One region of the Pantoea rwandensis genome, then DNA from elsewhere that is predicted to be linked to it. Evidence: predicted binding sites of a transcription regulator. Region 1 holds the regulator's gene; each other region holds the start of a gene.

Region 1 (7,344 bases):
ACGCTAATATTTGCGCAGTGCTGTTAAAATTTTTGAAGGCAAAAATATGTGGTCTGAATATGCGCTGGAAGTGGTGGACGCTGTCGCGCGCAATGGCAGTTTTAGTGCTGCGGCCCAGGAGTTGCATCGCGTGCCCTCTGCCGTCAGCTACACGGTGCGTCAGCTGGAAACCTGGTTGGCCGTGCCGTTGTTTGAGCGTCAGCACCGTGAGGTGGTTTTAACCCCTGCAGGCGAGCATTTTGTGCGGGAAGGGCGATCTGTTATCAAAAAAATGCTGGCAACCCGCAGGCAGTGCCAGCAACTGGCGAATGGCTGGCGCGGACAACTCAGTATTGCCGTGGATTGCATTGTAAAACCACAGCGTACCCGGCAAATGGTAAAGGACTTTTACCGTCATTTCCCTGATATGGAATTGATTATCAGCTACGAGGTATTTAACGGTGTATGGGATGCCTTAGCGGACGGGCGGGTCGATGTGGCGATTGGCGCCACTCAGGCGATCCCTGTAGGCGGACGTTTTGCGTTTCAGGACATGGGTGCCCTTAACTGGCGTTGTGTGGTCAGTCCCGACCATCCTCTGGCCGCGCATGCTGAACTCAATGAAGAAGCGCTGCGTGCCTGGCCATCGCTGGTATTGGAAGATACCTCTCGCGCATTACCACGACGCATGACCTGGACATTGGATAATCAGCGGCGTTTAGTGGTGCCAGAGTGGGAAACGGGAATGGACTGTTTGCAGGCGGGATTGTGCGTGGGCATGGTGCCAGGCCACCTCGCGCGACCTTTACTCGACAATGGCGCGCTGGTGGAGTTATCACTGCCGCAGCCGTTTCCGGAAAGCCCCTGCTGCGTCAGCTGGTCAGAACAGCGTGCGTCACCCGCGCTGGAGTGGTTACTCGCCTATCTCGGCGATGCTGAAACGCTGAACCACGAATGGCTCAGCGAAAATCAGCATTAACGGCGGTAATCGCGGAATGGACCGTCCGCCACAGAGCGGCGCTCAATCAATGTTGGCTGCACTTCTATGGTTTGCGGCTCTTCGCGTTTGCTGGTGATACGATCCAGTAACATTTCCAGTGCTTTCTCGCCCAACTGAGCCTTCGGCTGGTGGACCGTGGTCAGCGCCGGGGTGAAATAGCGCGCGTTGCGCACGTTATCATAGCCAATAACGGAGATATCCTGCGGCACGCGCAGCCCCATCTCATCGGCGGCACAAATCGCGCCCATCGCCATGATATCGCCACCACAGAACACGGCGGTCGGACGCTGTTTCTGATTAAGGATCTGCTGCATCGCCTGATAACCTGATTCTGGCTCGAAGTCGCCCTGAACCACCCATTCCGGCCGCACAGTCACACCGGCTTCGCTCATCGCCTGCAGGAAGCCCGCATGGCGCCCCCCGCCGGTGTTGCGCTCCATTTGGCCCGGAATGGCACCAATATCACGGTGACCGCGCTCAATCAGGTAACGACCCGCCAGATAACCGCCGTGGAAGGCGTTATCCTGCACGGTATCGGTGAAGTCGCCGCGAGAGGCGCCCCAGTCCATGACCACCATCGGGATATTGCGGTTCTCTTCCAGCATCTGCAGTAAATCGTCAGGATACTCGGAGCACATGACTAAGAGACCATCCACACGCTTTTGCGCCATCATCGACAGATAAGCGCGCTGCTTTTGTAAATCGTTATGCGCATTGCCCAGAATCAAGGTATAGCCGCGTTCGAAACAGTGGTTCTCAACGGCTTCAATAATTTCGGCAAAATAGGGCGCTTCACTGGAGGTGGCCAACAGTCCCAGCGTTTTGGTGTGATTCACCTTCAAACTGCGCGCAACGGCGCTCGGCGAATAGTGCAGCTCTTTGATCGCTTCCCATACGGCGTTACGCGTTTCCTCTGCGACAAAACGCGTTTTGTTGATGACATGCGAAACAGTGGTAGTTGATACACCGGCGCGTTTCGCTACATCTTTAATTGTTGCCATGAAAAAGGTACTCCCCGGCTTATCGCAACTTACTGATAAGTATATTGTTAAACGTTTGCGTCTGCGAAGGGTTTTACGCCCTAAAAAGGGGGCAAATCTGCCGTTTCAGGCAGGGAAAATCACTTCAGCAGGCTGTAAATACAGCATGCGCAAAATCAGTTGCGCAACGAAAGGCGGCGATTCTAGCAAGCCAACGCGGATAAGACGAGATTTTTGCCCACCGCTGTGCGAAAATTGTTTTAACCATAATAAATGTGTGACTAAGGAGTAGTGATGAGTACAGATTTAAAGCTGGCGCTAATGACCACGGTTGGCGCACTGTTGATGATTATTGCGTTTAGCTTCACTGCCATTCTTCATTGATTCAAAACGCATCAATAAAAAAAGCCGGCACTGATTAAGCGTCCGGCTTTTTTTGTGGCGAGAGCCACAGGATGTTGTTGCGCAACAATTAGCGAATAGTTTTTGGTGTCATCATACGGCGCGCACCCACATAGTGTTTCTGCCAGTAGTCTTCGCCTAATGCACTAATTTGAATGTCTTTACCGGTGCGTGGAGACTGGATGAATTTACCGTTGCCGAGGTAAACGCCCACATGGTCGGCAGTCCCGCGATTATTGATGCGGAAGAATACCAAATCCCCTTTCTCCAGCATCTCACGCTTAATAGGTGCGGCATCGTGCAGGTGATACATCTCATTCGCCGTGCGCGGGAATTTGTATTTCACCAAATCCTTATACGCGTACCACACCAAACCACTGCAATCGAAACCGGTATGAGGTGAGGTGCCCCCCCACTGGTAAGGCTTGCCCAGTTGTCCCATCAACTTCGTCATCGCGGTTTCGCGTGCCTTTTGGTAGCGCAGGCGGTGGGATTTACTCATCTTGATACCGGTGAGTCCCTGAACGTCATCGTCCATATCAGGGGACTTTTTCGCGAGACGTTGATGGCCATACTTTTTCAATGGCGACTTCAGCAGGGATTTTTTGCGGCTGGATTTGTTTAAGGCGGTTTCGGTTTTACTCTGCTTTTTCAGCTTGAGCTTCTGCACGGTAGTCAGGCGAGACTTTTTAGCCGTTGTTTTAACCGGGCGTCGCTTGCGGCGCTCATCTTCGCGCGCACTTTTTTTCTCGGCGTTATGCAAACTGGCATTAATCGGGGCATGCTGGGAAGCAGAAGCCACGTTAAAGAACAGTTGGGCAAAAGCCAGTATGAAAAGCGTAATCAGTAAACGCATAGTCCGGTTACAGGTTAAGCAGTCTGGCAAAAAGCAGGCTGCGGCAGAGTAAGAGAAATCTGATCAACGATCAGCGCCGAAGCAATTCTAATCCACTTTTTTTCCAAAAGGTAAGGCCTTTTTCCATTAATCTGTTACCAGGCAGATAATGTCGCTAAATTGAGCGATTTCAGCTGTTTAACGCAGCGAAATTATTGCTAATTATTAATTTGTTCATGCTTATTAATGATAGGAAAATGTTATCTATCCTGTTTGCACTTAACAAACATGGCGATCAGCCGGTCGGTAACGCAAAATCCCGTTTTCAGTGTGGGGCTGAAGTCGCTACAATAAACAAACACGAAGTGAAGGATTAAGGAAGGCAATAATGAGTACTGTTGAAAAAATTCAGCGCCAGATCGCAGAAAACCCGATTCTGTTATACATGAAAGGTTCTCCGAAACTGCCAAGCTGCGGTTTCTCTGCACAGGCTGTGCAGGCGCTTTCTGCCTGTGGTGAGCGCTTCGCGTATGTTGATATCCTGCAGAACCCGGATATCCGCGCTGAAATGCCGAAATTCGCTAACTGGCCAACCTTCCCGCAGCTGTGGGTCGATGGTGAGCTGGTGGGCGGTTGCGACATCATCGTTGAGATGTTCCAGCGTGGCGAATTGCAGCCGCTGGTAAAAGAAACCGCTGAGAAATATAAAGAAGCGGAATAATTGCGAAGGCCGACAAATGTCGGCCTTTTCTTTGAAGATCTATCGTTCAATCAGCCAATCAGCCAATCAGCCAATCAGCCCATCAGGCAGAGCCGTCGTCCTCCGTCTGTTCTTCACTGAAAGCCAGCGGCCAACCTCCCAAACGTTTCCAGCGATTGACCAGCTCACAGAACAGCGTGGCTGTTTGTTCAGTGTCGTAGAGCGCCGAGTGCGCCTGTGTGCTGTCAAACTCCATTCCTGCGGCTTTACAGGCTTTCGCCAGCACGGTTTGTCCCAATACTAAACCGCTCAGTGCTGCAGTATCAAAGGTCGCAAAAGGGTGGAAGGGATTTCGCTTCAGGCTGGCGCGTTCGGCCGCTGCCATCACAAAATTCAAATCGAAGGTGGCATTGTGCGCCACGATAATCGCGCGATTGCAGCTATGATCTTTGGTGCCTTTACGTACCATCTTGAAAATGGCATGCAGCGCCTCGTACTCGCTTACCGCACCACGTAAAGGGTTGGAGGGATCGATGCCCGTAAACGCCAGCGCCGCAGGATTGAGGATCGCGCCTTCGAACGGCTCAACGTGAAAGTGCAGGGTTTCATCACGGTGTAACCAACCGTCCTCATCCATTTTAAGCGTGGTCGCTGCAATTTCCAGCAGCGCATCGGTTTGCGCGTTAAAGCCGGCAGTTTCGACGTCAATAACCACAGGATAAAAACCACGGAAGCGTTGATGAAGAGCGTTTAAGGCGTTCGATTCAGACATCAGGATCTCATAGCAAGAAATGGGGCAGCGCGCATTATGGCAAAAATTACGGGAGGGTGCAGCAGGAGAGGGAAGTCAGCCTGCAAATTAGCAGACTGACTAACGGCATCAATGACCGAGGCCGTGACCAGCGTGTTTGTTTTCGATCAGCTCGATTTTGTAACCATCGGGATCTTCAACAAAAGCAATGATGGTGGTGCCGCCTTTAACCGGACCGGCTTCACGCGTTACGTTGCCACCGACACTGCGGATACGTTCACAGGTCTCTGCAACGTTATCGACGCCCAGCGCAATATGGCCATAAGCATTGCCGAGGTCATACTTATCAACGCCCCAGTTGTAGGTCAATTCGATCACCGCGCCTTCACTCTCTTCGGTGTAACCCACGAAAGCCAGGGTGTATTTGTATTCGGTGTTTTCGCTTTGACGCAGTACGCGCATGCCCAGCACACGAGTATAAAAATCGATAGAACGTTGCAGATCGCCAACGCGTAACATGGTGTGAAGTAAACGCATAACATCCTCTTTTGAAAAGTCATCAGGGAATGACAAAGACTAGCAAGTATAGCCAGTTAATGCCCTGAAGAAACAGCACTGCCGCACATCCGGTGCGGCAGCCAGGTTCTTACAGGGTTGGGTAATCCGTATAGCCCTCAGCGCCGCCGCCGTAGAAGCTTTCCGGGCGCTGTGGATTCAGCGGTGCGTCTTGCTGCAGACGCTCAACCAGATCCGGGTTAGCAATAAAGTCGCGACCAAAGGCCACAGCATCGATCAAGCCGCGCGCAATCAGATCGTCGGCTTTTTCAACGGTGTATGCACCCGCACCGATGATCACGCCCGGGAACAGCGCACGAACTTTAGCACGGAAAGCATCGCTGTAAGGCTGGCCACCGGCCCAGTCTGGTTCGGAAAGGTGCAGATACGCCAGGCCACGCTGCCCCAGTTCGGAGATGTACCACAGCGCTGCTGCTTCTTCGTCTGCACCATTTTCCAGATTCTGGAAGGCACCAATTGGCGAAATACGGATGCCGATACGATCGGCAGACCAGTTCGCAATCGCCGCATCCACCACTTCCAGCGCAAAACGACCACGCTTTTCGATCGACCCGCCGTATTCATCGGTGCGCTGGTTAGAACCCGGTGCCAGGAACTGATGCATCAGGTAGCCGTGGGCAGAATGCAGTTCCAGCAGGTCGAAATCAGCTTCACGCGCGTTCGCTGCCGCCTGGCCGAAATCTTTAACGATCTGCTGAATTTCCGCCACGCTCAGTTCACGTGGTAGTGAGGTGTCTTCACGGTAAACGGTGCCATCTTCAGCACGCAGTGAAGTACGAGTACCAGCAGCAATAGCTGAAGGCGCTACGGGCGCTTTGCCTTCAGGCTGAACGCTGTTGTGCGAAATGCGGCCGGTGTGCCACAGTTGCACCGCGCTGTGCCCCTTCGCGGCGTGAATGCTTTCGTTGATCACTTTCCACGCGGCGATTTGCTGCTGAGTATGCAAACCCGGTGCGCCAGCATAACCTTTCGCCTGGAAAGAGATCTGCGTTGCTTCAGTAATGATCAGACCGGCGCTGGCGCGCTGCTGATAATATTCCGCCATCAGCGGAGTAGGAATGTCGCCAGGCTCGATGCTGCGCAGACGCGTCAGCGGTGCCATGAAGACACGGTTAGGTACGGTAATCGCGCCCACTTTAAGTGGGGAGAACAGCTGTTTACTCGCCATGATGACTCCTGTAAGTAGACCGGTCGTCTAGAAACTGCGGTTTTTAAAAATCAGTGGCCATTCAGCCACTGTTCAATGGTTTCAAGTGCCAGGCTTATCGGCCCTGGCTCTCGTGAAATTTTGCTTTGTAAACTGGCACCCAGCCATAACAAATAACAGCGCTGGGCCAGTTGCTCAGGCGTTTGTCCATATGGTAGCGCCTGTTCAGCAGCGACCTCACTCAGACAGCGGGCGTAAATTGCGATAGTCGCGCTGGCACCGTGTTGTAACGCATCGCGCATCGGCTCTGACAAATCACACACTTCCGCGGATAACTTGACGCCGAGGCAGCCTACTATATGACCCTGCTCGATAAACAGCGTTGCGCCATAGCGGAAGTGCGCCAGCAAACGTTCCCGTGCCGATAACCCCGGCTGACTTAACTGCTGTTCAATCTGTTGCAGATAGTGAACGAAATAGCGCTCCAGCAACGCGACGCCAAAAGCTTCTTTGGAGCGGAAGTAGTGGTAAAACGAGCCTTTCGGCACTTCCGCCAGCGCCAGCATTTCGCTGAGCCCCATTCCGGTAAAACCGCGTTGCAGACAAACCTGCTCGCCAGTAGCGAGCAGATGTTCACGGGTTTCGTTGCGTTGCACAGTCTTGTTCATGGGCCACACAGTATTAGACCAGTCGGTCTAATGCAAACCTTATCCGGCATTTTGGCACGATCTGATCATGTCCAGTTGCGGTTGGTACTCTTGTGTCTGGATGTTGAACATGCCCAAAACCGTATGGAAAAGATTGTCTTGCGACACTTTCTCACTCGCAGCCTGCTGGCGTAAACAGGACTCATTAATGTGGAACGCCGACGCATAGCCGGGTGACATCCACATCAGCAGTGGGATGTGCGTCTGCTGTGAAGGGGCAAACAGATAGGGCGCACCGTGAAGATACATACCATGTTCACCCAATGA
Region 2 (7,344 bases), 1.6 Mb from region 1:
TGATTTCTTTTCCTCTGGGTACTTAGATGTTTCAGTTCCCCAGGTTCGCCTCGCAACACTATGTATTCATGTTGCGATGATGCACAGAGTGCACCGGGTTTCCCCATTCGGACATCGTCGGCTGTAGCGGTTCATATCACCTTACCGACGCTTTACGCAGATTAGCACGTCCTTCATCGCCTCTGACTGCCAGGGCATCCACCGTGTACGCTTAGTCGCTTAACCTCACAACCCACAGGCGTTTTGCAACGCATGCAGACTGCAAGCATTTGAGAGACTCGAACACATCGTTTATTCATTCTTATTACGGAGAATGAACGCGACGTGTCGTTTCAATTTTCAGCTTGTTCCGGATTGTTAAAGAGCAAATATCTCAAACGCAGCTCGTAAGCTGGTTTTGAGATACTGTGGAGACACCTTTCACCTGTCACCAAGCAAGTGGCGTCCCCTAGGGGATTCGAACCCCTGTTGCCGCCGTGAAAGGGCGGAGTCCTAACCGCTAGACGAAGGGGACACGATAGTGTCACGACTTCGCAGCCGTCTTGCTCATTACTTTTCTATCAGACAATCTGTGTGAGCACTGCGCGGGAAGGTATCTTCAGGTAAGGAGGTGATCCAACCGCAGGTTCCCCTACGGTTACCTTGTTACGACTTCACCCCAGTCATGAATCACAAAGTGGTAAGCGCCCTCCCGAAGGTTAAGCTACCTACTTCTTTTGCAACCCACTCCCATGGTGTGACGGGCGGTGTGTACAAGGCCCGGGAACGTATTCACCGTAGCATTCTGATCTACGATTACTAGCGATTCCGACTTCATGGAGTCGAGTTGCAGACTCCAATCCGGACTACGACGCACTTTATGAGGTCCGCTTGCTCTCGCGAGGTCGCTTCTCTTTGTATGCGCCATTGTAGCACGTGTGTAGCCCTACTCGTAAGGGCCATGATGACTTGACGTCATCCCCACCTTCCTCCAGTTTATCACTGGCAGTCTCCTTTGAGTTCCCGGCCGGACCGCTGGCAACAAAGGATAAGGGTTGCGCTCGTTGCGGGACTTAACCCAACATTTCACAACACGAGCTGACGACAGCCATGCAGCACCTGTCTCAGCGTTCCCGAAGGCACTAAGGTATCTCTACCGAATTCGCTGGATGTCAAGAGTAGGTAAGGTTCTTCGCGTTGCATCGAATTAAACCACATGCTCCACCGCTTGTGCGGGCCCCCGTCAATTCATTTGAGTTTTAACCTTGCGGCCGTACTCCCCAGGCGGTCGACTTAACGCGTTAGCTCCGGAAGCCACGCCTCAAGGGCACAACCTCCAAGTCGACATCGTTTACGGCGTGGACTACCAGGGTATCTAATCCTGTTTGCTCCCCACGCTTTCGCACCTGAGCGTCAGTCTTTGTCCAGGGGGCCGCCTTCGCCACCGGTATTCCTCCAGATCTCTACGCATTTCACCGCTACACCTGGAATTCTACCCCCCTCTACAAGACTCTAGCCTGCCAGTTTCGAATGCAGTTCCCAGGTTAAGCCCGGGGATTTCACATCCGACTTGACAGACCGCCTGCGTGCGCTTTACGCCCAGTAATTCCGATTAACGCTTGCACCCTCCGTATTACCGCGGCTGCTGGCACGGAGTTAGCCGGTGCTTCTTCTGCGGGTAACGTCAATCGCCAAGGTTATTAACCTTAACGCCTTCCTCCCCGCTGAAAGTACTTTACAACCCGAAGGCCTTCTTCATACACGCGGCATGGCTGCATCAGGCTTGCGCCCATTGTGCAATATTCCCCACTGCTGCCTCCCGTAGGAGTCTGGACCGTGTCTCAGTTCCAGTGTGGCTGGTCATCCTCTCAGACCAGCTAGGGATCGTCGCCTAGGTGGGCCATTACCCCACCTACTAGCTAATCCCATCTGGGCACATCCGATGGTGTGAGGCCCGAAGGTCCCCCACTTTGGTCCGAAGACGTTATGCGGTATTAGCTACCGTTTCCAGTAGTTATCCCCCTCCATCGGGCAGTTTCCCAGACATTACTCACCCGTCCGCCACTCGTCACCCAAGAGCAAGCTCTCTGTGCTACCGTTCGACTTGCATGTGTTAGGCCTGCCGCCAGCGTTCAATCTGAGCCATGATCAAACTCTTCAATTTAAAGTTTGATTTGCTGCAACAAGTGCAGCGATGCTCATCTGTAAAACGTCATAATGAATTTCATTATGTGTTCACTCGTGAGACTTGATATTTTTTACGTCCGGAGACGCTGATATCAATCCTGCGAGTGCCCACACAGATTGTCTGATAAATTGTTAAAGAGCAGTGCAATCAGCGCGTTAGCTTGCTGTTGCGAGGTGGCGTATATTACGCTTTCCTCCTTCAGAGTCAAACGTTTTTTTCAGCGTTTTTTCTCTTGCGGAAGTTCTTATCGAAGCTTCCTGTCAACACCGCACTTCGTAAACCGTTGTGCCGTCTCGATGGATGCGCATTATAGGGAGTTGTTCGCAGCGCGCAACCGCTAAATTCAACAAAAACAACTGTTCGCTGCATTCCACAGCAAAACCCCGCCTTATACCCACTTACACACAGTGTTATCCACATTCATCCGGACAGATGAATTTAGGCGAGCATCGCGCAAACGTTTTCGCTACAATGCCCGGCGACGTCAAGGATGCCCCTTTTGGGGCGTTACATGAAGCAAGCGCTCTCTTCTATATAGAAAGAAACGCTAAGCTTGATGTAACGCTCTTATTTATGCGAAACAAAGCCAAGGGATAAAACCACCATGCAACAACGTCGTCCAGTACGCCGCGCTCTGCTCAGTGTTTCTGATAAAGCCGGTATCCTCGAATTTGCTCAGGCACTCTCCAGTCGTGGTGTTGAGCTGCTCTCCACAGGTGGTACTGCACGCCTGCTGGCAGATGCGGGCCTGCCCGTCACCGAAGTCTCTGACTACACCGGTTTCCCGGAAATGATGGATGGACGCGTCAAAACGCTGCACCCGAAAGTGCATGGCGGTATTCTGGGCCGTCGCGGCACCGATGATGCGATCATGGCCGAGCACGCGATCAACCCTATCGATATGGTGGTGGTAAACCTTTATCCCTTCGCGCAAACCGTTGCCAAACCCGATTGCTCACTGGCAGACGCGGTAGAGAATATCGATATCGGTGGCCCAACCATGGTGCGCTCCGCTGCGAAGAACCACAAAGATGTGGCGATCGTGGTGAAGAGCAGCGACTACGAGGCCATCATCGCCGAGCTGGACGCCAATGAAAACTCCCTGACGCTGGATACCCGTTTCGATCTGGCGATCAAAGCCTTCGAACACACCGCAGCCTACGACAGCATGATTGCCAACTACTTTGGCAGCCTGGTGCCGGCTTATCATAGCGACAGCAAAGAACCCGCCGGCCGCTTCCCACGTACGCTGAACCTCAACTTCATCAAGAAGCAGGATATGCGTTACGGCGAGAACAGCCATCAGGACGCTGCCTTCTATATAGAAGAGAATGTGGCAGAAGCTTCTGTTGCGACTGCACAGCAGGTCCAGGGCAAAGCGCTCTCTTACAACAACATCGCCGATACCGATGCCGCGCTTGAGTGTGTGAAAGAGTTTGATGATGCGGCTTGCGTGATCGTTAAGCATGCCAACCCGTGTGGTGTGGCCGTGGGCGGTTCGATTCTTGACGCCTATGAGCGTGCTTACAAAACCGACCCAACTTCTGCTTTTGGCGGCATCATCGCTTTCAACCGCGAATTGGATGAAGCCACTGCCCAGGCGATCATCAGCCGTCAGTTTGTCGAAGTGATCATTGCCCCTTCAGCCAGCGAAGCGGCTCTTAAAGTCACCGCAGCAAAACAGAACGTTCGCGTGCTGGTTTGTGGCCAGTGGCAGGGCCGTGTTGCCGCACTGGACTTCAAGCGTGTTAATGGCGGCCTGCTGGTTCAGGATCGCGATCTCGGTATGGTGGATGCCAGTCAGCTGCGTGTCGTGACTCAGCGCCAACCAAGCGAGCAGGAACTGCGTGATGCGCTGTTCTGCTGGAAAGTGGCCAAGTTCGTGAAGTCCAACGCCATTGTCTACGCACGTGACAATATGACTATCGGCATAGGCGCTGGACAGATGAGCCGCGTTTATTCTGCCAAAATTGCCGGTATTAAAGCAGGCGACGAAGGTTTAGAAGTTAAAGGTTCAGCCATGGCGTCTGATGCTTTCTTCCCATTCCGCGATGGTATCGACGCAGCGGCAGCTGTGGGTATCAGCTGTGTGATTCAACCCGGTGGTTCTATCCGTGATGATGAAGTGATTGCCGCCGCTGATGAGCACGGTATTGCGATGATCTTCACCGACATGCGTCACTTCCGCCATTAATAGTCTGGAGCTTTAATAGATGAAAATTTTAGTGATTGGTAATGGCGGACGTGAACACGCGCTGGCATGGAAAGCAGCACAGTCTCCTTTAGCTGAGACCGTGTTTGTGGCACCGGGTAACGCCGGTACCGCACTGGAGCCCGCGTTGCAAAACGTGGCGATCAGCGCCACTGATGTGCCTGCCCTGCTGGCTTTTGCTCAAAAAGAAAATATCGGCCTGACTATCGTCGGCCCGGAAGCCCCGCTGGTGATGGGTGTGGTTGATGCGTTCCGCGCTGCTGGTCTGAAGATTTTTGGCCCAACGCAGGCGGCTGCACAGCTGGAAGGATCAAAAGCCTTCACCAAAGATTTCCTGGCACGTCAGCAGATCCCTACCGCTGAATACCAGAACTTTACGGAAGTTGAGCCAGCGCTGGCTTACCTGCGTGAGAAAGGCGCACCGATCGTGATTAAAGCGGATGGTCTGGCAGCTGGTAAAGGCGTTATCGTCGCGATGGAACTGGCTGAAGCGGAAGCTGCAGTGCAGGACATGCTGGCAGGCAATGCTTTCGGCGATGCAGGCCATCGTATCGTCATTGAAGAGTTCCTCGACGGCGAAGAAGCCAGCTTTATCGTGATGGTGGATGGCGACAACGTGTTACCCATGGCCACCAGCCAGGATCATAAACGTGTAGGCGATGGTGATTCCGGCCCGAATACCGGAGGCATGGGCGCTTACTCGCCTGCCCCGGTTGTCACCGATGAGATCCACCAGCGTGTGATGGACCAGATCATCTGGCCAACCGTTAACGGCATGAAAGCGGAAGGCAACACCTATACCGGCTTCCTATATGCCGGCCTGATGATCGATAAAGCCGGTCAGCCGAAAGTGATCGAGTTCAACTGCCGCTTTGGCGATCCAGAAACCCAGCCGATCATGTTGCGCCTGCAGTCAGATTTGGTTGAACTGTGCCTGGCCGCAGTGGATGGCAAGCTGGATCAGCAAACTTCGCAGTGGGATCCACGTCCATCGCTGGGTGTCGTGCTGGCAGCTGGCGGCTATCCCGCGGATTACAATACCGGTGATCAAATTCACGGTCTGCCACTGGAAGAAGTGCCGGACGGTAAAGTGTTCCACGCGGGCACCACGATGAAAGATGATGTGGTGGTCACCAACGGTGGACGCGTGCTGTGCGTCACTGCACTGGGCGAAGATGTGGCTGCCGCGCAGAAGAATGCCTATGCGCTGGCGAAACATATTTCCTGGGAAGGCAGTTTCTGCCGTAAAGATATTGGTTACCGCGCAATTAATCGCAAGTAATCATCAAGGGGCGCGCTCAGCGCCCCTTGGTTTTTCCCCACTCAGAAATCACTCTCTTTCGGCTGCCAGCTGCACTCATCCTCTGGCGTCGCCCGCAACAACTGCACGCCTTCAGGTGCCTCCAACCATGACACCATCAACGGCTGTGGCTGGTTTTGCTGCTGCTGAGATAGCGTGGCAATGATTCCGTTATCAAAGGGTGCATTCACCACCTTGCCATCACAGTCGCGCACCTGCGTAGCGCCCAGCCAATGCCCCTGCTTCAGCAATACACGTCCACTCAGCAACGCATTACTTTGCTCCAGCATGCGTTGCGCGTCGAAACGATAGAGTTCAACCGTATCACCACTTACCGCTTCACGACGGCCGGCCAGCTGACGCTGCATAAAATTAAGATTGCCCAGATGGTCAAAACGCAACGTCACGTCATCGGGTTGCTCACCCGCCACAATGCGCTCAACGCTGATCAGCTTGTTCTGTTGCCAGTTGTAGTCAGTGGTTTCCATGGCATCGCCATTGAAAGGGGTATAAACAGTGCGAAGATGAACAGCCTGATGGTCACTGTTCTTGCGCCAGATGCGCACAGTGCCACGATCGGCCAGATAGCCGCTTGCCGTAAAGGCAGGGAGATCAGAGGTGGAACTACAGCCCGCGAGCAGCGCACCGAGTAACAGGGCGCAGACGCGCTGAGTAATCGTGTTCAGCATGACAGGCCCCAATAACAAAAAGGGGCGTGTCGCCCCTCTTTTAAAGCTTAAACCGCGATGCGGAAAACTTACTTAACAGCGTCTTTCAGAGCTTTACCAGAGACGAACGCTGGCACGTTAGCTGCCGCGATTTTGATCTCTTTACCAGTCTGTGGGTTGCGACCGGTACGCTCAGCGCGGTGGTTCACTTTAAAAGTACCAAAACCAACCAGTTGTACAGCATCACCTTCTTTCAGAGACTCAGTGATCGCAGCCAGGGTAGATTCCAGCGCAGCTTTAGCCTGGGTTTTTGACAGGTCAGCTTTCTCTGCGATCACATCAATCAGTTGAGTCTTGTTCATAAGTTATCCTTAAAGTGTATTTATCGCTTGCTAAGCAACGAGTGCGAGGGAAAAGCCATATTCTGGCACTCTTCAACCTGCACGCAAAGATAGCCACAATTTTCAGCCCCCCAAATGTAGACCAGACAGGGGGCTGATGTGAAGCCTCCAGGCGCGGTAATTCAGGCCTGAAGTCACGTTTTATCGCCTTATTGCTGAAAAAGTATACCGATGTTACTGATTCCCGCTTCGCGCAGGTCAGAACGTAACCCCTTAATCAGCTCAAGGTCGCGCTCTTCGCAGTCTGCCAGCAGGCGGAAAATCTCCCACTGCAGATCCCATTCATCAATCACCGCCTGATTTTCGCGCAGCTCTTCATCGGTCATTTCACGACCGGCTTGCGTCATTTCCAGAATAGCAACGGTGGTAATCGACGTACGGCTGACTTCGATTGCGTGTTCCAGGGTTTCACCGCTGAGCTGTGCATGCACAACTTCGCTCAGAGCAACACAGGCATCGATTGCTGGGTGGACACCATAAATATCAAAATCATCGCCATTCGGAATCGCTGATTCCAGCTTCTCCAGTTGGCTATCGAAGTTAATTTTGGCGTCTTTGACCGTCAGGCTCTCCCAGACAAGGTCAAGGATGCGACG
Region 3 (7,344 bases), 1.2 Mb from region 1:
AACCGGTAAAGAAGTGTGGAAAGCACGCCTGCCAGTCGGCAGTCAGGGCGGCCCAATCAGCTATGTTTCGCCGAAGAATGGCAAACAGTACATCCTGATCTCCGCAGGTGGCGCTCGTCAGTCACCAGACCGTGGTGATTACGTGATTGCTTACGCGCTGCCAGACAGCAAGTAAGCCTCAGTAAGAAGAAAGGCCGACATCATGATGTCGGCCTTTTTTTATTAACCTTCCGTGGCGTACTTCACTCCTTAAGGTACCTTATTCACTGCTGCTTGGAGGGGCGACGGCTTTTTTGACCTCCTTTTCTTCCAGCTTCCCTGGCTCTTTCAGGATCGTTTCTGAAATTACCCCCACTGACTTTGCCGCCAGCACTGCCGGCTTCCCTGGCGCGCTCCGGGTCCTCTGCAAAGTTCCCGGCACCACCTCGTTGCTTTTTTTGTGTCATAGCAGAGACCTCATCTAAGGGTGTTTTCTTCGACGTGGACTAGCTAGCCACATTAATGATTATAGTCAGTAAGTTACAGGTTGCCTTTGGAGATCTCCGAGTTCTTCACTGGCCGTCGCGCCAAAGCGCCTCTAATTCAGGCGAGGCTGCGGTTTCAGGAATCAAAATCACGATGGAACCCGCTTCATGATGGGTGGCATAGGTGATTTGAATACGAAAATAACGCTGATCTCCGCGTCCCAGATTCGCCGCCTGATCTTCCGGTTCACCCAGCGGTAATGCCTGCTCCAGCACGTTACACACCCGCTGTTTTTGCGGTTCTGGCAGCTGTGCCAGAGCAAAGCGGCGCTCGCCTCGCAGGTTGGGGATAAAAGCAATGCCGCCTTCACGCGCCAGTTCGATAATGGCGTCATCAGTCAGTTTAATATTCACGTTACGCCTACCTGTTGCCAGGCGGATTGAATTGCTTCCGCCACCGAGCGGTTAAATCGCTTGCCACCATGTTCAATGGTGAAACGGGCAAAGGTACTGAAGTCGGCATCCTGCGGCAGCGTCTTGTCGCAGAGAGTGTCATACCAGGCATGACCCGCCAGCTCCCAGGCAAAGCCGCCTAATGCTTTAGCGGCAAGGTAAAACGCACGGTTAGGAATGCCAGAATTGAGATGGACACCCCCGTTGTCATCACGCGTCTCTATGTAATGATCCATATCCGCCGGTTGCGGGTCTTTGCCGAGTTTCGGATCATCGTAAGCCGTGCCTGGTGCGGACATCGAGCGCAGCCCACGACCTTTAATGCCGGCGGCTAACAAGCCCTCACCAATCAACCAGTCAGCCTGATCGGCCGTTTGCTGCAGGTGGAACTGCTTCACCAACGAGCCAAACACATCAGACATCGATTCATTCAATGCACCGGACTGCTGGAAGTAAACCAGTCCCGCTTCGTTTTCCGTCACGCCATGGGTGAGTTCATGCGCCACCACATCCAGCGCAATGGTGAAGCGATTAAAGATCTCGCCATCGCCGTCACCAAACACCATCTGCTGACCGTTCCAGAAGGCGTTCTGATACTCCTTGCCGTAATGCACGGTGCCATCCAGCTTCAGGCCTTTGTTATCCAGTGAATTGCGCTTGAAGATTTGCCAGTAGAAATCGTAGGTGATGCCGAGATAATTCCAGGCCTCTTCAGCCGCAACGTCGCCATTGCCCGGCTGGCCTTCATCGCGGATCAAGGTGCCGGGCAGATTTTGCATATTTTCAGCATCATAGATGGCACGCAGCACGGTGCCGGGCTGTGAGGTGGCCGCGCTGGCCGCTTTATGGTTGTGTTCAGCCATCAGTTGCTGAACATGGGTTAGGGTGCGGCGAGCAGACTCCTGCGGCGCACCCGAACAATGGTCAATAATATTGCGAAGAATATACGGAGGAATAACGCTGTAGGTCATATTAACTCCTGGCCGTGAGGGAACATGCCAGAAGTATAGTTTTTCAGCTAGGAGCGTGCTTTACGGGGGCGTGATTTCTGCGGTTCAAGTGCGGTCACCTGGCTTTCCACCCAGCCGTCATCGAGGCGGGTGCGCAGTAAATCACCTTTATGCAATTGCTGGGTTTTCTTCACCAGTTGGCCTTGCGTATCCGTGGTCACGCTAAACCCGCGAGCCAGTGTGGCGAGCGGACTGACGCCCTCCAGTTGCGCGGCCAGATTACCAAAGCGCTGACGATTGTGATTCAGCTGCTTCTCCATGCCCTGTTGCAGGCGATACTGCCATTGCTGCATCTGCTGCTGTGCACGCAGAATACGCCCCTGCGGCTGCTGAATATTGAGGCGCTGTAACACGCGATCCTGCTGGCGATTAGCCACACGCAGACGTTGATCCATTGCCTCGCCGAGGCGACGTTGCAACTGGAACAGGGTGGTTTGCTGGCGTGCCAGACGCAACTGTGGATGTTGCTGCTGCAAACGATGTTGTATGCGGGTAAAACGGCGTTGCTGCTCTGCAATGTAGAAATCCATTGCCATTTCCATACGCTGCTGCTGTGACTGCAAACGGCGCAGCAGTTCGATCTGATTGCGGCTCACGACTTCTGCCGCCGCAGATGGGGTAGGGGCGCGCAGATCGGCGACAAAGTCGGCGATGGTGACGTCCGTTTCATGGCCGACGGCACTGACGATCGGCAGGCGACTGGCAAAAATAGCACGCGCCACGCGCTCATCGTTAAAACTCCACAAATCCTCCAGCGAGCCGCCGCCACGGCCGACAATCAGCACGTCACACTCATCACGCTGGTTCGCCAGTTCAATGGCACGTACGATGGCTGCGGGTGCATCGACACCTTGCACTGGCGTGGGATAGATAATCACGGGCAGCGACGGATCGCGGCGATGCAGCACGCGCAGCACGTCATGCAGCGCCGCGCCGGTCGCGGAGGTGATGACGCCAACCTGACGTGCCGGATCGGGCAGCGGCTGTTTGAACTGCTGATCGAACAACCCTTCTGCTGCCAAACGCGCTTTTAGCTGTTCGAACTGCTGCTGCAACAAGCCTTCACCCGCTGGATGCATGCTTTCGATAATCAGTTGATAGTCGCCACGCGGTTCATACAGCGTAATGCTGGCGCGCACCAAAACCTGCTGACCATGCTGGGGACGGAAGGTGACGCGGCGGTTGCTGTTGCGGAACATCGCGCAGCGAACTTGTGCGCCATCATCCTTCAAGGTGAAGTACCAGTGACCGGAAGAGGGCTGGCTAAAATTTGAGATTTCAGCACTGAGCCACACCAGGCCCATCTCATTTTCCAGCAGTTGGCGCACCGTGGTATTCAGGCGGCTGACAGTAAAAATATTGGCGGTTGGCGGTAGCGACATGTGATGTAGATCAAATTTTAAATCAGAGGGTTAATCAACCGATACTACATTGCTCACCCGAAGGATCAAGACTTTTTCCTAAAAAACACTGGAGGCAATCGATTTCGGCCTGTATAATGCCGCGGCAATATTTTATCTGTTTTAATCGCCCCCAGGTGGAGATATTGCAATGCTAAGAATCACTAAACAAGCCCTCACTTTTGACGACGTTCTGCTCGTTCCAGCTCACTCCACTGTCTTACCGAACACCGCTGATCTCAGCACCCAACTGACGAAAAACATCCGTCTGAACATCCCTATGCTGTCTGCTGCCATGGACACCGTGACCGAAGCCGGTCTGGCAATTGCACTGGCGCAGGAAGGTGGTCTGGGCTTTATCCACAAAAACATGTCGATTGAGCGCCAGGCGGATGAAGTTCGCAAAGTGAAAAAACACGAAAGTGGCGTAGTGACCGATCCGCAAACTGTGCTGCCAACCACCACGCTGGCGGCAGTGCAAGAGCTGACCGAGCGCAACGGCTTTGCGGGATATCCGGTTGTGAACACAGACAACGAACTGGTCGGTATCATCACCGGTCGTGACGTGCGCTTTGTGACTGACCTGAGCCTGCCAGTTTCCGCAGTGATGACACCGAAAGAGCGTCTGGTCACTGTTAAAGAGGGTGAAGCGCGCGACATCGTTCTGCAGAAAATGCACGAAAAACGTGTTGAGAAAGCGCTGGTTGTTGATGACAGCTTCCACCTGCTGGGCATGATTACCGTTAAAGATTTCCAGAAAGCAGAACGTAAACCTAACGCCTGTAAAGATGCGGAAGGCCGTCTGCGTGTTGGTGCTGCGGTTGGAGCGGGCGCGGGTAACGAAGAGCGTGTTGACGCGCTGGTTGCTGCGGGCGTTGACGTTCTGCTGATCGACTCTTCTCACGGTCACTCTGAAGGCGTTCTGCAACGTATCCGTGAAACCCGTGCGAAGTATCCAGACCTGGACATCATCGGTGGCAACGTGGCGACCGGTGCAGGTGCATTGGCACTGGCCGAAGCGGGCGTGAGCGCGGTGAAAGTGGGTATCGGCCCTGGCTCAATCTGCACCACGCGTATCGTGACTGGCGTAGGTGTACCACAGATCACCGCCGTTTCTGATGCGGTTGCTGCGCTGGAAGGTACCGGTATCCCGGTTGTGGCTGATGGTGGTATTCGTTTCTCAGGTGACATCGCCAAAGCGATCGCCGCAGGCGCGGCCGCGGTGATGGTCGGTTCTATGCTGGCGGGTACTGAAGAATCTCCAGGCGAAATCGAGCTGTATCAGGGCCGTTCGTTCAAATCTTACCGTGGTATGGGTTCACTGGGCGCGATGTCTAAAGGCTCATCTGACCGTTACTTCCAGACCGATAACGCCGCCGACAAACTGGTACCAGAAGGTATCGAAGGTCGCGTAGCGTACAAAGGCCGTCTGAAAGAGATCGTGCACCAGCAAATGGGCGGTCTGCGCTCTTGCATGGGCCTGACCGGTTGCCCAACCATCAACGATCTGCGTACTAAAGCTGAGTTCGTGCGCATCAGTGGCGCAGGTATCAACGAAAGCCACGTGCATGATGTGACCATCACCAAAGAGTCACCGAACTACCGCATGGGTTCATAATCCCGTAAGATTCAACGCCCGGCACCTGCCGGGCGCTTTTATTATTAAGTCCATCCCAATGGAAACGCCTCAATGACGACTGAAAATATTCATAAACATCGCATTTTGATCCTCGATTTTGGTTCTCAGTATACGCAGCTGGTCGCGCGCCGCGTGCGTGAGCTGGGCGTCTACTGCGAACTCTGGGCGTGGGATGTCACCGAAGAGCAGATTCGTAGCTTCAATCCAAACGGCATCATCCTGTCAGGTGGCCCGGAAAGCACCACTGAGCTGAACAGCCCACGTGCACCAGAATACGTGTTCAATGCTGGCGTACCGGTGCTGGGCGTGTGCTACGGCATGCAGACCATGGCAATGCAGTTGGGCGGCAAGGTTGAAGGCTCCAACGAGCGTGAGTTTGGATATGCGCAGGTTGAAGTGCTGACGCAGAGCGCACTGGTGCGTGACATCGAAGATGCCATCAGCGCTGCCGGCAAACCGTTGCTGGACGTGTGGATGAGCCACGGTGACAAAGTGACCGCCATCCCAGCAGGTTTTGAAACGGTTGCCAGCACCGAAACCTGTCCGTTCGCCATCATGGCTAACGAAGAGAAGAAATTCTACGGCGTGCAGTTCCACCCAGAAGTGACGCATACCCGTCAGGGCCTGCGCATGCTGGAGCGCTTCATCCGCGACATCTGCGGCTGTGAAGCACTGTGGACCCCAGCTAAGATCATCGAAGATGCGGTAGAGCGTATTCGTGAGCAGGTCGGTCAGGATAAAGTGATCCTGGGCCTGTCAGGTGGCGTGGATTCCTCTGTTACCGCGATGCTGCTGCACCGTGCCATCGGCGATCGTCTGACCTGTGTGTTCGTGGACAACGGCCTGCTGCGTCTGAATGAAGCTGAGCAGGTCATGGACATGTTTGGCGACCACTTTGGTCTGAACATCGTTCACGTTGCCGCTGAGAATCGTTTCCTTGACGCACTGGCGGGCGAGAACGATCCAGAAGCCAAGCGTAAGATTATCGGCCGCGTGTTCGTTGAAGTGTTCGACGAAGAAGCGCTGAAGTTGACTGACGTGAAATGGCTGGCACAGGGCACCATCTATCCAGACGTGATCGAGTCTGCTGCTTCTGCTACCGGCAAGGCGCACGTGATCAAATCGCATCACAACGTGGGCGGTCTGCCGAAAGAGATGAAGATGGGCCTGGTTGAGCCGCTGAAAGAGCTGTTCAAAGACGAAGTGCGTAAGATCGGTCTGGAACTGGGTCTGCCATACGCCATGCTGTATCGCCATCCGTTCCCAGGTCCAGGTTTGGGCGTGCGTGTCCTCGGCGAAGTGAAGAAAGAGTACTGCGACCTGCTGCGTCGTGCGGATGCAATCTTCATCGAAGAACTGCATAAAGCTGACCTGTACAACAAAGTTAGCCAGGCCTTCACCGTGTTCCTGCCAGTGCGCTCTGTTGGCGTAATGGGCGACGGTCGTAAATATGATTGGGTTGTTTCACTGCGTGCAGTAGAAACCATCGACTTCATGACCGCGCACTGGGCGCACCTGCCGTACGATTTCCTCGGCCGTGTCTCCAACCGCATCATCAACGAAGTAAACGGCATTTCTCGCGTGGTTTACGATATCTCAGGTAAGCCACCGGCCACGATTGAGTGGGAGTGACCTCCGCGTCAGGAATTGTTTAGCTAAAAATACCCAAAAGCCCGCTTAGTTGCGGGCTTTTGCGGTTTTGACTTAAGATTATTTGGCAATTTTTGCATCACATAGTCTAAGTAGTACATCTACTTAATTCTCAACTGAATACGAACCTTAAACCAATTAAAGTCAATAAGATTAAGCATGCTTTTCCATGATCTCTCTTAACTCTCTCAAAGAATATGGGGGGACTCGAGTATGCGCAATTCGATGACATGTAGGACACAACGATATTAGATCTTCTATTTTTGTTTTTCTTTTCCCTAAATTGATTGGATTTAAATGATGACAGTCGATAATATACTTGTTATTTACAAAGTATTGGTTGTTACATGACTGACAAGTGTAATTATCATTTTTTTTCCTCGCGTCAGCTAATTTTCTATCTCTAATACTCGTCATTCGGTTAAAGTCTTTTTTATATCCTTCTTCGGCTTCAATAGAGTCGGGATCTAGATATTTAGGCTTTTTCTGCCCTTCGTTTTCCAAATAAATCCGCTCGAAACCACCATTATTTTTTCCTACGAAAGAGGTCCATGTTGTATTTGTTTTTAGAGCAAGCTTTAGGTTTTTAATGAAAATTCGATAGCGGGGATATCTTTTTCCTTGCCGCTCGGTATATTCTTCAGCGTTTTTACCGACAAACTCACCAATGTAGACGTAATTATCGGTGCTAGTTTGATGAAAAACGATTACATAATCATCGACCCTAT
Region 4 (7,344 bases), 710 kb from region 1:
TTATCGCTTCCGCGTTCCCTATGGCACCTTGCTGTGCGTGTCGGATAAACCACTGCACGGCGAAATTAAACTGCCGGGCCAGGCGAATCGCTTCTATGAAGGGGCGATTTCTGAGCATCTGCAGATCGGCATCTGCGCGGTTGAGCTGCTGCGTGCTGAGGGCGATAAGTTGCATTCAAGGAAACTGCGCACCTTTAATGAACCACCGTTCAGGTAAATGCTTCATTCCGGTCCCACTGGGGCCGGAATGATATTGGATTACAGGTCAAACTTTCACCAACAGGTCTTTCACAAACCAGGCCAGCACAGCCAGAATAGCGGGCACCATAATTGACCAGGTTAGTCGATCATTCAGCTTTTCAAATTTCACATTCAGCTTTTCAAACTTCTCATCGATCCTGACAAATTTCTTCTCGAATTTTTCATCCATGCGTTCAAACTTCACATCGATGCGTTGTTCCATTTTGTCCAGCTTGTCATCGATGCGCAGTTCCATTTTGTCCAGCTTGTCGTCGATGCGCAGTTCCATTTTGTCCAGCTTGTCGTCGATACGCACTTCTAACTTTTCCAGTTTATCGTCAAAGTGCAGCGCCATTTTGTCCAGCTTGCCGTCGATACGCACTTCTAACTTTTCCAATTTATCGTCAAAGTGCAACGCCATTTTTCCAAGCTTGTCGTCGAAATTCAGCGCCATCTTGTCAAACTTGCCATCGCTACGCTTTTCCGACTGTCCCATTTCACCCAGCAGTTCGCTACGCAGCGTGCAGATATCAGCTCTGGTCGCAAAATTCTCCGATCGCGCGGTCAGGACGGCAACATCCTGTTGAATTTGATGGGTGGTCTTTTCCAACAACCCGACTCGTTGAGTAAGCTCTTCCATTTTTGAACCTCCGATATTCCTGACGACGTAAATAAGTGGCGGAAGAAACGGGGCAGTACGCATGGCGTATTCCATTACAAACCTCCAGAGCGTCCCGGCTACCTCTTCACCTTGCAGAGTAGTGAAACAGATTCGAGCCGATTAAACATTCCACGAACCCGCCATACACGGCAAAAAAAATCAGGCAGGCATCAATACGCCGCACAGGCTAAAACTGGCAGAGAAATAACAAAAGCCGCCACAGCGAAGGATTGCGAGAAATCGCACAGGAAATATTTGCGGGGGATGAAACTGAAAACACGGAAGCCCGAGCGGGCTTCCGGAAACCAAAACTTAAGCGCTCAGCCAGCCCAGTTTGATAACGAACAGAATCGAGAGAATCACCAGTGCGGCATTGATCTCTTTCGTACGGCCACTCAGCAGTTTGACTACGGTCCAGGTAATGAAACCGAAGGCGATACCGTTAGCGATTGAGTAAGTCAAAGGCATGGTCAGCGCGGTCACGGTCACTGGCGCAGCCGTGGTGATATCTTTCCAGTCGATTTCGGCCAGACCAGAAGCCATTAACACCGCCACAAACAGCAATGCCGGTGCGGTAGCGTATACCGGAACGCTTCCGGCCAGCGGTGAGAAGAACAGGCTTAGCAGGAACAACACCGCAACCACAATCGCCGTCAAACCGGTACGACCACCAGCACTGACACCCGCAGCCGATTCCACATAGCTGGTGGTGGTTGAGGTGCCCAGTAATGAACCAAACAGTGCAGCCGCACTGTCAGCGATCAGCGCACGACCCATTTTCGGCACATTGCCTTGCTCATCAGCCAGACCGGCACGCTTGGTCACACCCAGCAACGTGCCGGTGTTATCGAACACATCCACAAACAGGAAGGCGAAGATGACGCTCACCAGACCCACGTTAAACGCACCCGCGATATCCAACTGCATAAAGGTCGGTGCAATTGACGGTGGTGCGGAGAACACGCCACCAAATGGCGTCAGGCCAATCCCCATCGAGATAAAGGTGACAATCAGGATGCCAATCAGCACCGCGCCGGTTACGCGACGCGCTTCCAGTGCCACAATGATGAAGAACCCTAACAGAGCCAGCAGCGGACCCGGTTTGGTCAGATCGCCCAGGCCAACCAGTGTTGCCGGGTTATCCACCACGATGCCCGCGCCTTCCAGCGCGATCAATGCCAGGAACAAGCCGATACCCGCAGCGATACCCGCGCGCAAGGGAAGCGGGATACTGGCAATAATCCACTCACGAATTTTAAAAATTGACAGCGCAAAGAAGATCACCGCTGACAGGAATACCGCACCGAGTGCGATCTGCCAGGTGTAACCCATGTGCAGCACAACGGTATAAGTGAAGAAAGCATTGAGACCCATGCCCGGTGCCAGCGCGATGGGATAGTTGGCGATCAGCCCCATCAGCACACAGCCAATTGCCGCCGCTAAGCAGGTCGCCACAAAGACCGCACCCTTATCCATGCCGGTCGCACCGAGAATGCTCGGGTTAACAAACAGAATGTAGGCCATGGCCAGGAAGGTAGTGATACCCGCAATGATTTCGGTGCGCACGGTGGTGTTGTGCGCTTTAAGTTTGAAGAGTTTTTCTAACATCATCATCTCTCATGAGCGGAGACGGCACGGGTGCACGTTCTCTCTTGCCAATGTGGTTAACAAACTAATTATTGTATTGATGAAAGCGACACACGCTGGACCCAAGGCAGACACACCTTCCGCTTTCCCCTGTCCACATAGCAATAGCTATGCCATCACCGTACGCAATCGTTTACGTTTCAAAATGCGGTTACGGTTAGGATAATTCTGAACCCGATCAGGGCGCGATTATGGTGCATTGCACCATGGCTGCGCAATCGTTTTCCCTTCTACTGCCCTCAGGAGAAAAAAGATTGCGGCACCGCACGCTTTCGCACACTGCTCAGCGATGGCGCTCACGTTTCTGCAGCATAGGGCAGCAGCTTAAAAACATCGGGTTACACTGCTTTTTAACCCTTTCGCAACATAAGAGACAGTGCAATGAAGCCCGCGATTTTGGTCGTTGATGATGATCGTGCCGTGTGTGAATTGCTGCACGATGTTTTGAGTGAACATGTGTTTACCGTCTACAGCTGCCATCAGGGCAAAGATGCCCTTGCGCTGCTCAGCCTGCATCCGGAGATCTCCCTGGTGATGCTGGACATGATGCTACCGGACACCAACGGCTTACTGGTGCTGCAACAGATGCAGCGACAGCGGCCGGACCTGTTGGTCATCATGCTGACCGGAATGGGGTCGGAAGCGGATATGGTGGTGGGATTAGAGATGGGTGCTGATGATTACATCGCCAAACCCTTTAATCCTCGGGTGGTTGTCGCGCGTGCACGTGCGGCATTGCGTCGCTGTGGGCGTCTGGCACAAGCTGATGCGCAGCAGGATGAAGGATGGCAATTCAATGGCTGGCGGCTGGATGATGCGCGTTGTCAGCTGTTTAATCCTCAGCGCGAAAGTGTTGCCCTCACCCAAGGCGAATATACCCTGTTGCGCGCCCTTGTAGGTCACGCACGCAAAGTGCTGACGCGCGATCAACTGCTGGAACTGACCCACAATGAAAGTCTTGAGGTGTTCGACCGTACTATAGACGTGCTCATTATGCGACTGCGGCGGAAAATCGAAGCCAATCCACATCAACCCAGCCTGATCCGCACCATCCGTGGCCTCGGTTACGTATTTTCCGCTGATGTATTGCGTCCGGCTTCAGCCGCACGTGAAACACAGATTGCCTGATCCATCCAGCGCTGCATCTCGGCCAATGGCCGCGTGCCGTCCAGCGCGTTTGCTGCATGCAAATTGAAACAGGCGCAGGTGTGTGCCAACTTCAAGGTCTCCAGCAGGGGCCAACCTTCATGGCTGGCAAATAACACCCCAGCGCAAAATGCATCTCCCGCGCCAACACTGCCCACAATCTCCTCTGGTTTCAGGCACCACGCCGGCTGCCACCCTTTCTCACCCATTCTCTCTTGTCCCCACGCACCTTCAGGGGCATGGATCACCACGCGTTGGCGCACGCCCTGTTCCATTAACCAGGCGGCGGCCTCGGCAAACGCGCTGGGTGCTGCCAGCCCCGAAGCGCTGCGCAGCGTCACTCCGGTGAGTGATTGTGCTTCCAGTTCATTAATCACCAGATAGTCGAGCCAGCATAACGCCGGCACCACCAACGGGCGATACTCCCCGATTCGCGACACCAAATCCAGCGACGTGAGGTAACCGCGTTGCTGCATTTGTGCCAGCAGATGCGCACTGCGCGTACCAAACACTTCATCTGGCTGGTCGAGACTATCCAGCAACAGCAAATAGCCAAGATGAAAAATACGGTGTGACGTGGCAACTTCAGCAAAATGGGGCAAATCCAGCTCGGCATTGGCCCCGCGCGCATGGAAAAACGTACGTTGACCATCGGGCGTGGTCATCACTTGCGTCATCGCCGTGCTGACACTGTGTGTACGTTGCACAAACTGACGATCAATCTGATGCTCGTCCAGCAACTGCACGATGTAATCGCCGTCGCTGTCCCCGCCCACCATGCCGACACCCGCCAGCGGCAAATTGACCTGCATGCGCGCCAGGGTGAACAGCACATTCAGTGCAGCGCCTCCGCTACACTTCTCGCTGTGGGTAATCTCGGCTAACCAGCCTTGTTCCGGCCAATGCGTGATGCGTTGCACATGATCCACCAGCATACTGCCCGCACCGAGAATACCGTTGCGTTGCACCATGTCAGGCCCTCCCGGCGCTGCCAAACACCTGCATCTGCTGCGCCACCACATTGGCAATATCGTGTTCTACCGCCATCAGCAGTTCAGCAAAGGCGTCGTAGCGGGCATCACGCTGGGTAATTTGCTTTTCAATTGCACCGAGTGCGGCTTGCGACATGCCCGTGTAGAAATTGATTTTATGGATGCCCAGGCTGATGGCGTGGCGGAAATCGGCGTCACTGATCCCTGAGCCGCCATGCAGCACCAGAGGAATGCCTGCGGCCGCGCGAATGGCCGCCAGACGGTCAAAATCAAGTTTCGGTTCGCCTTTGTATTTGCCGTGCGCATTGCCAATCGCCACGGCCAGACAATCGATCCCGGTCGACTGGACAAACTCCGCCGCCAAAGCAGGATCGGTAAACTTGTTGCTGTCAGCCTCGCCAAACAGCGCCCCCCCTTCATCGCCACCTACCGCGCCGAGTTCCGCTTCAACCGAAACGCCAATGGCGTGGCACATTTTCACTACTTCGCGCGTCTGACGCACATTTTCCTCATAGCTGAGGGTTGAGCCATCAAACATCACCGAAGTAAAACCGAGGCGAATCGCCTGCATTACCGCTTCAAAGTGCAAACCGTGGTCGAGATTAAGCACTACCGGGATATCATGCAGCGCCGCTTCGGTGCGAATAGCGGCAATCAGAGGCGCGAGACTGACATACTTAAAATGCACTTCCGCGATATTGATGATAAACGGCGATCGCTGTTGCTCTGCCGCCTGAAACAGGGCGCGCAGAAAGTGGGTATCGAGCACGTTAAATGCGCCGAGTGCGTATTGGTGTTGTTGCGCGTGGGCCAGACCCTGCGCCAGAGAAATCAGTGCCATCGTGAACTCCTTTATGCCAGCCAGCGGTGATATTCGTTGCACAACAGCCAGCGCGGATCTTCATCCTCATCAATCGGGTTGAAGCGTGCCAGCGGCGTGAGAAAGACATTGTCATGCTCGTCATCGTTGGGCATCGAGACTTCGCCAACCAGCACATCGCCATAGCCCTCTTCGCCCCAGAAGCTGTGCCAGATTCCGGGCTGCAGGGTTACGCTCTCACCCGGTGACAGGCGCAGTTGCGATCCCGCCGCGTGAGTCTGGCGGATGCCATCCAACGTGACGTTCACCGGCGAATCATCAAGCCGGTCGCCCGCGCGGTTATGCAGTGTCACGATCAGATTTCCGCCGCCGCGATTGATGATGTCTTCCATTTTTTGCGGATGGTAGTGCATGGGCGTCACCTGTCCTTCCCGCACGTGCATGATCTTTTCGGCATAGGGTTTGCCCCACGGCTGGCCGCCGCGCGATCCGTTACGCAGAGTAAACAAGGTTAAGCCGGTCTGAGAGAAATCATCAGCACCAAAACTGGTGACATCCCAGCCCAGATGCAGCGCCAGCAGCTCTTCTGCGCTGCGTTTATCCAGCGCACGCCATTGGCTGAGGCCATAATCGGCCCACGGCGGCAGATGCACGTCCTGACGCATAAAGAATTCTCGGGTGAGTTGCAGAATGGCGTTCACTTCGGATCGATGCATAACTCCTCTCCCAATGCGGGCGGCCCAGAGACCGCCTCAAGTGATCAACGTTATTTCACTGTCCAGCCTTTGTAGCTGCTGACGGTATTGCGATCGATCATGGTGACCGGGATCAGCACCGGTTTGTCAGGCGCGGGTTTGCCCTGCAGGATGTCGTAGCCAATCTCCACCGCTTTGGCCGCCATCACCTGTGGGTCCTGTGCTGGCGTTGCGACAAACAGCGAACCTTTACGTTTCAGCGCCTCTTCACCATCAGGCGATCCATCGACGCCGACAATAAAGAACTCACTGCGCTGTGCCTGTTTAGCCGCCAGATCCGCACCTATCGCCGTTGGATCATTGATCGCAAATACCGCATCGATCTTCGGATTGGCTGACAGCAGTCCAGTCATCACTTCCAGGCCACCATCACGGCTGCCCTTGGCATTCTGGTTGTAGGAAAGCAGTTTGATATCCGGATGGGTTTTCAGCTCGTTCATGCAGCCTTCAACCCGGTTTTGCACCGCTGATACAGGCGGTCCGTTGATGATCACCACGTTACCTTTGTCTTTCAGGCGATCAGAGATGTATTTACACGCCATCGCCCCAGCCTGGGTGTTATCGGAGGTAATGGTGGCGTTAGCACCGTCTGCGGCCACGTCCACCGCCACCACCACAATTCCGGCGTCACGCGCACGTTTTACCGCGGGCGCGATGCCTTTGGAGTCGGCGGCGTTCAGGATAATCATGTCCACTTTAGCGGCGATGAAGTTATCAATCTGCGCCACCTGCTGACCGAGATCGTAACCGCTGGAGACCAGCGTCACATTGACCTTGTCGCCCGCCAGTTCGCGCGCCTTGAGCTCTGCGCCTTTGGTGATCTGCACGAAGAACGGGTTGGCGAGATCGCCGACCGTGACACCAATGGATTTGAGTTCTTTTGCCTGCACCAGTGGCGCACTCAACAACGTCGCCGCCAGCAGTCCGGTAATAATCGGATTAAAACGCATAGTCGATGTTCTCCTGCTTTTTTGATTATATTGGCGACCCAGCAGATCGCCGTTGTGTGACAACCTGTTGCAAATAGCCCTTAACCCACGTGATGACGCGTACGGTACTTATCGATCAGCACGGCAATAATGA

What was found. Region 1 encodes PurR, which represses purine synthesis genes. Its sites were predicted from a motif close to CANGCAAACGTTTGCNTG; they were not measured.
Region 2: the regulator PurR is predicted to act here: its motif matches at 2,618-2,635, upstream of purH (bifunctional phosphoribosylaminoimidazolecarboxamide formyltransferase/IMP cyclohydrolase).
Region 3: the regulator PurR is predicted to act here: its motif matches at 3,401-3,418, upstream of guaB (IMP dehydrogenase).
Region 4: the regulator PurR is predicted to act here: its motif matches at 2,671-2,688, upstream of LH22_RS10175 (NCS2 family permease).

What each region holds. Positions count from the first base shown of each region.
Region 1 covers NZ_CP009454.1:2,940,447-2,947,790, reverse strand. Annotated here, with positions in the region: gene punR (DNA-binding transcriptional activator PunR) at 47-958, shown strand; gene purR (HTH-type transcriptional repressor PurR) at 955-1,980, opposite strand; gene LH22_RS20620 (YnhF family membrane protein) at 2,254-2,343, shown strand; gene LH22_RS13395 (C40 family peptidase) at 2,432-3,217, opposite strand; gene LH22_RS13390 (Grx4 family monothiol glutaredoxin) at 3,582-3,917, shown strand; gene rnt (ribonuclease T) at 4,000-4,668, opposite strand; gene gloA (lactoylglutathione lyase) at 4,777-5,184, opposite strand; gene LH22_RS13375 (alkene reductase) at 5,294-6,391, opposite strand; gene LH22_RS13370 (TetR/AcrR family transcriptional regulator) at 6,442-7,038, opposite strand; gene eptA (phosphoethanolamine transferase EptA) at 7,078-7,344, opposite strand, start outside.
Region 2 covers NZ_CP009454.1:242,324-249,667, forward strand. Annotated here, with positions in the region: rRNA gene LH22_RS01045 (23S ribosomal RNA) at 1-225, opposite strand, end outside; tRNA gene LH22_RS01050 (tRNA-Glu) at 440-514, opposite strand; rRNA gene LH22_RS01055 (16S ribosomal RNA) at 604-2,143, opposite strand; gene purH (bifunctional phosphoribosylaminoimidazolecarboxamide formyltransferase/IMP cyclohydrolase) at 2,772-4,361, shown strand; gene purD (phosphoribosylamine--glycine ligase) at 4,381-5,661, shown strand; gene LH22_RS01070 (DUF1481 domain-containing protein) at 5,703-6,368, opposite strand; gene hupA (nucleoid-associated protein HU-alpha) at 6,437-6,709, opposite strand; gene LH22_RS01080 (YjaG family protein) at 6,898-7,344, opposite strand, start outside.
Region 3 covers NZ_CP009454.1:1,701,973-1,709,316, forward strand. Annotated here, with positions in the region: gene LH22_RS07745 (glucose/quinate/shikimate family membrane-bound PQQ-dependent dehydrogenase) at 1-175, shown strand, start outside; gene LH22_RS20150 (general stress protein) at 264-446, opposite strand; gene LH22_RS07750 (protealysin inhibitor emfourin) at 552-878, opposite strand; gene LH22_RS07755 (M4 family metallopeptidase) at 875-1,888, opposite strand; gene xseA (exodeoxyribonuclease VII large subunit) at 1,936-3,309, opposite strand; gene guaB (IMP dehydrogenase) at 3,479-4,945, shown strand; gene guaA (glutamine-hydrolyzing GMP synthase) at 5,018-6,598, shown strand; gene LH22_RS07775 (HNH endonuclease) at 6,770-7,344, opposite strand, start outside.
Region 4 covers NZ_CP009454.1:2,234,234-2,241,577, reverse strand. Annotated here, with positions in the region: gene LH22_RS10190 (AMP nucleosidase) at 1-217, shown strand, start outside; gene LH22_RS19935 (MICOS complex subunit MIC60) at 266-955, opposite strand; gene LH22_RS10175 (NCS2 family permease) at 1,214-2,512, opposite strand; gene LH22_RS10170 (response regulator) at 2,930-3,676, shown strand; gene LH22_RS10165 (carbohydrate kinase family protein) at 3,613-4,665, opposite strand; gene LH22_RS10160 (ketose 1,6-bisphosphate aldolase) at 4,667-5,527, opposite strand; gene LH22_RS10155 (D-lyxose/D-mannose family sugar isomerase) at 5,539-6,222, opposite strand; gene LH22_RS10150 (ABC transporter substrate-binding protein) at 6,273-7,211, opposite strand; gene LH22_RS10145 (ABC transporter permease subunit) at 7,292-7,344, opposite strand, start outside.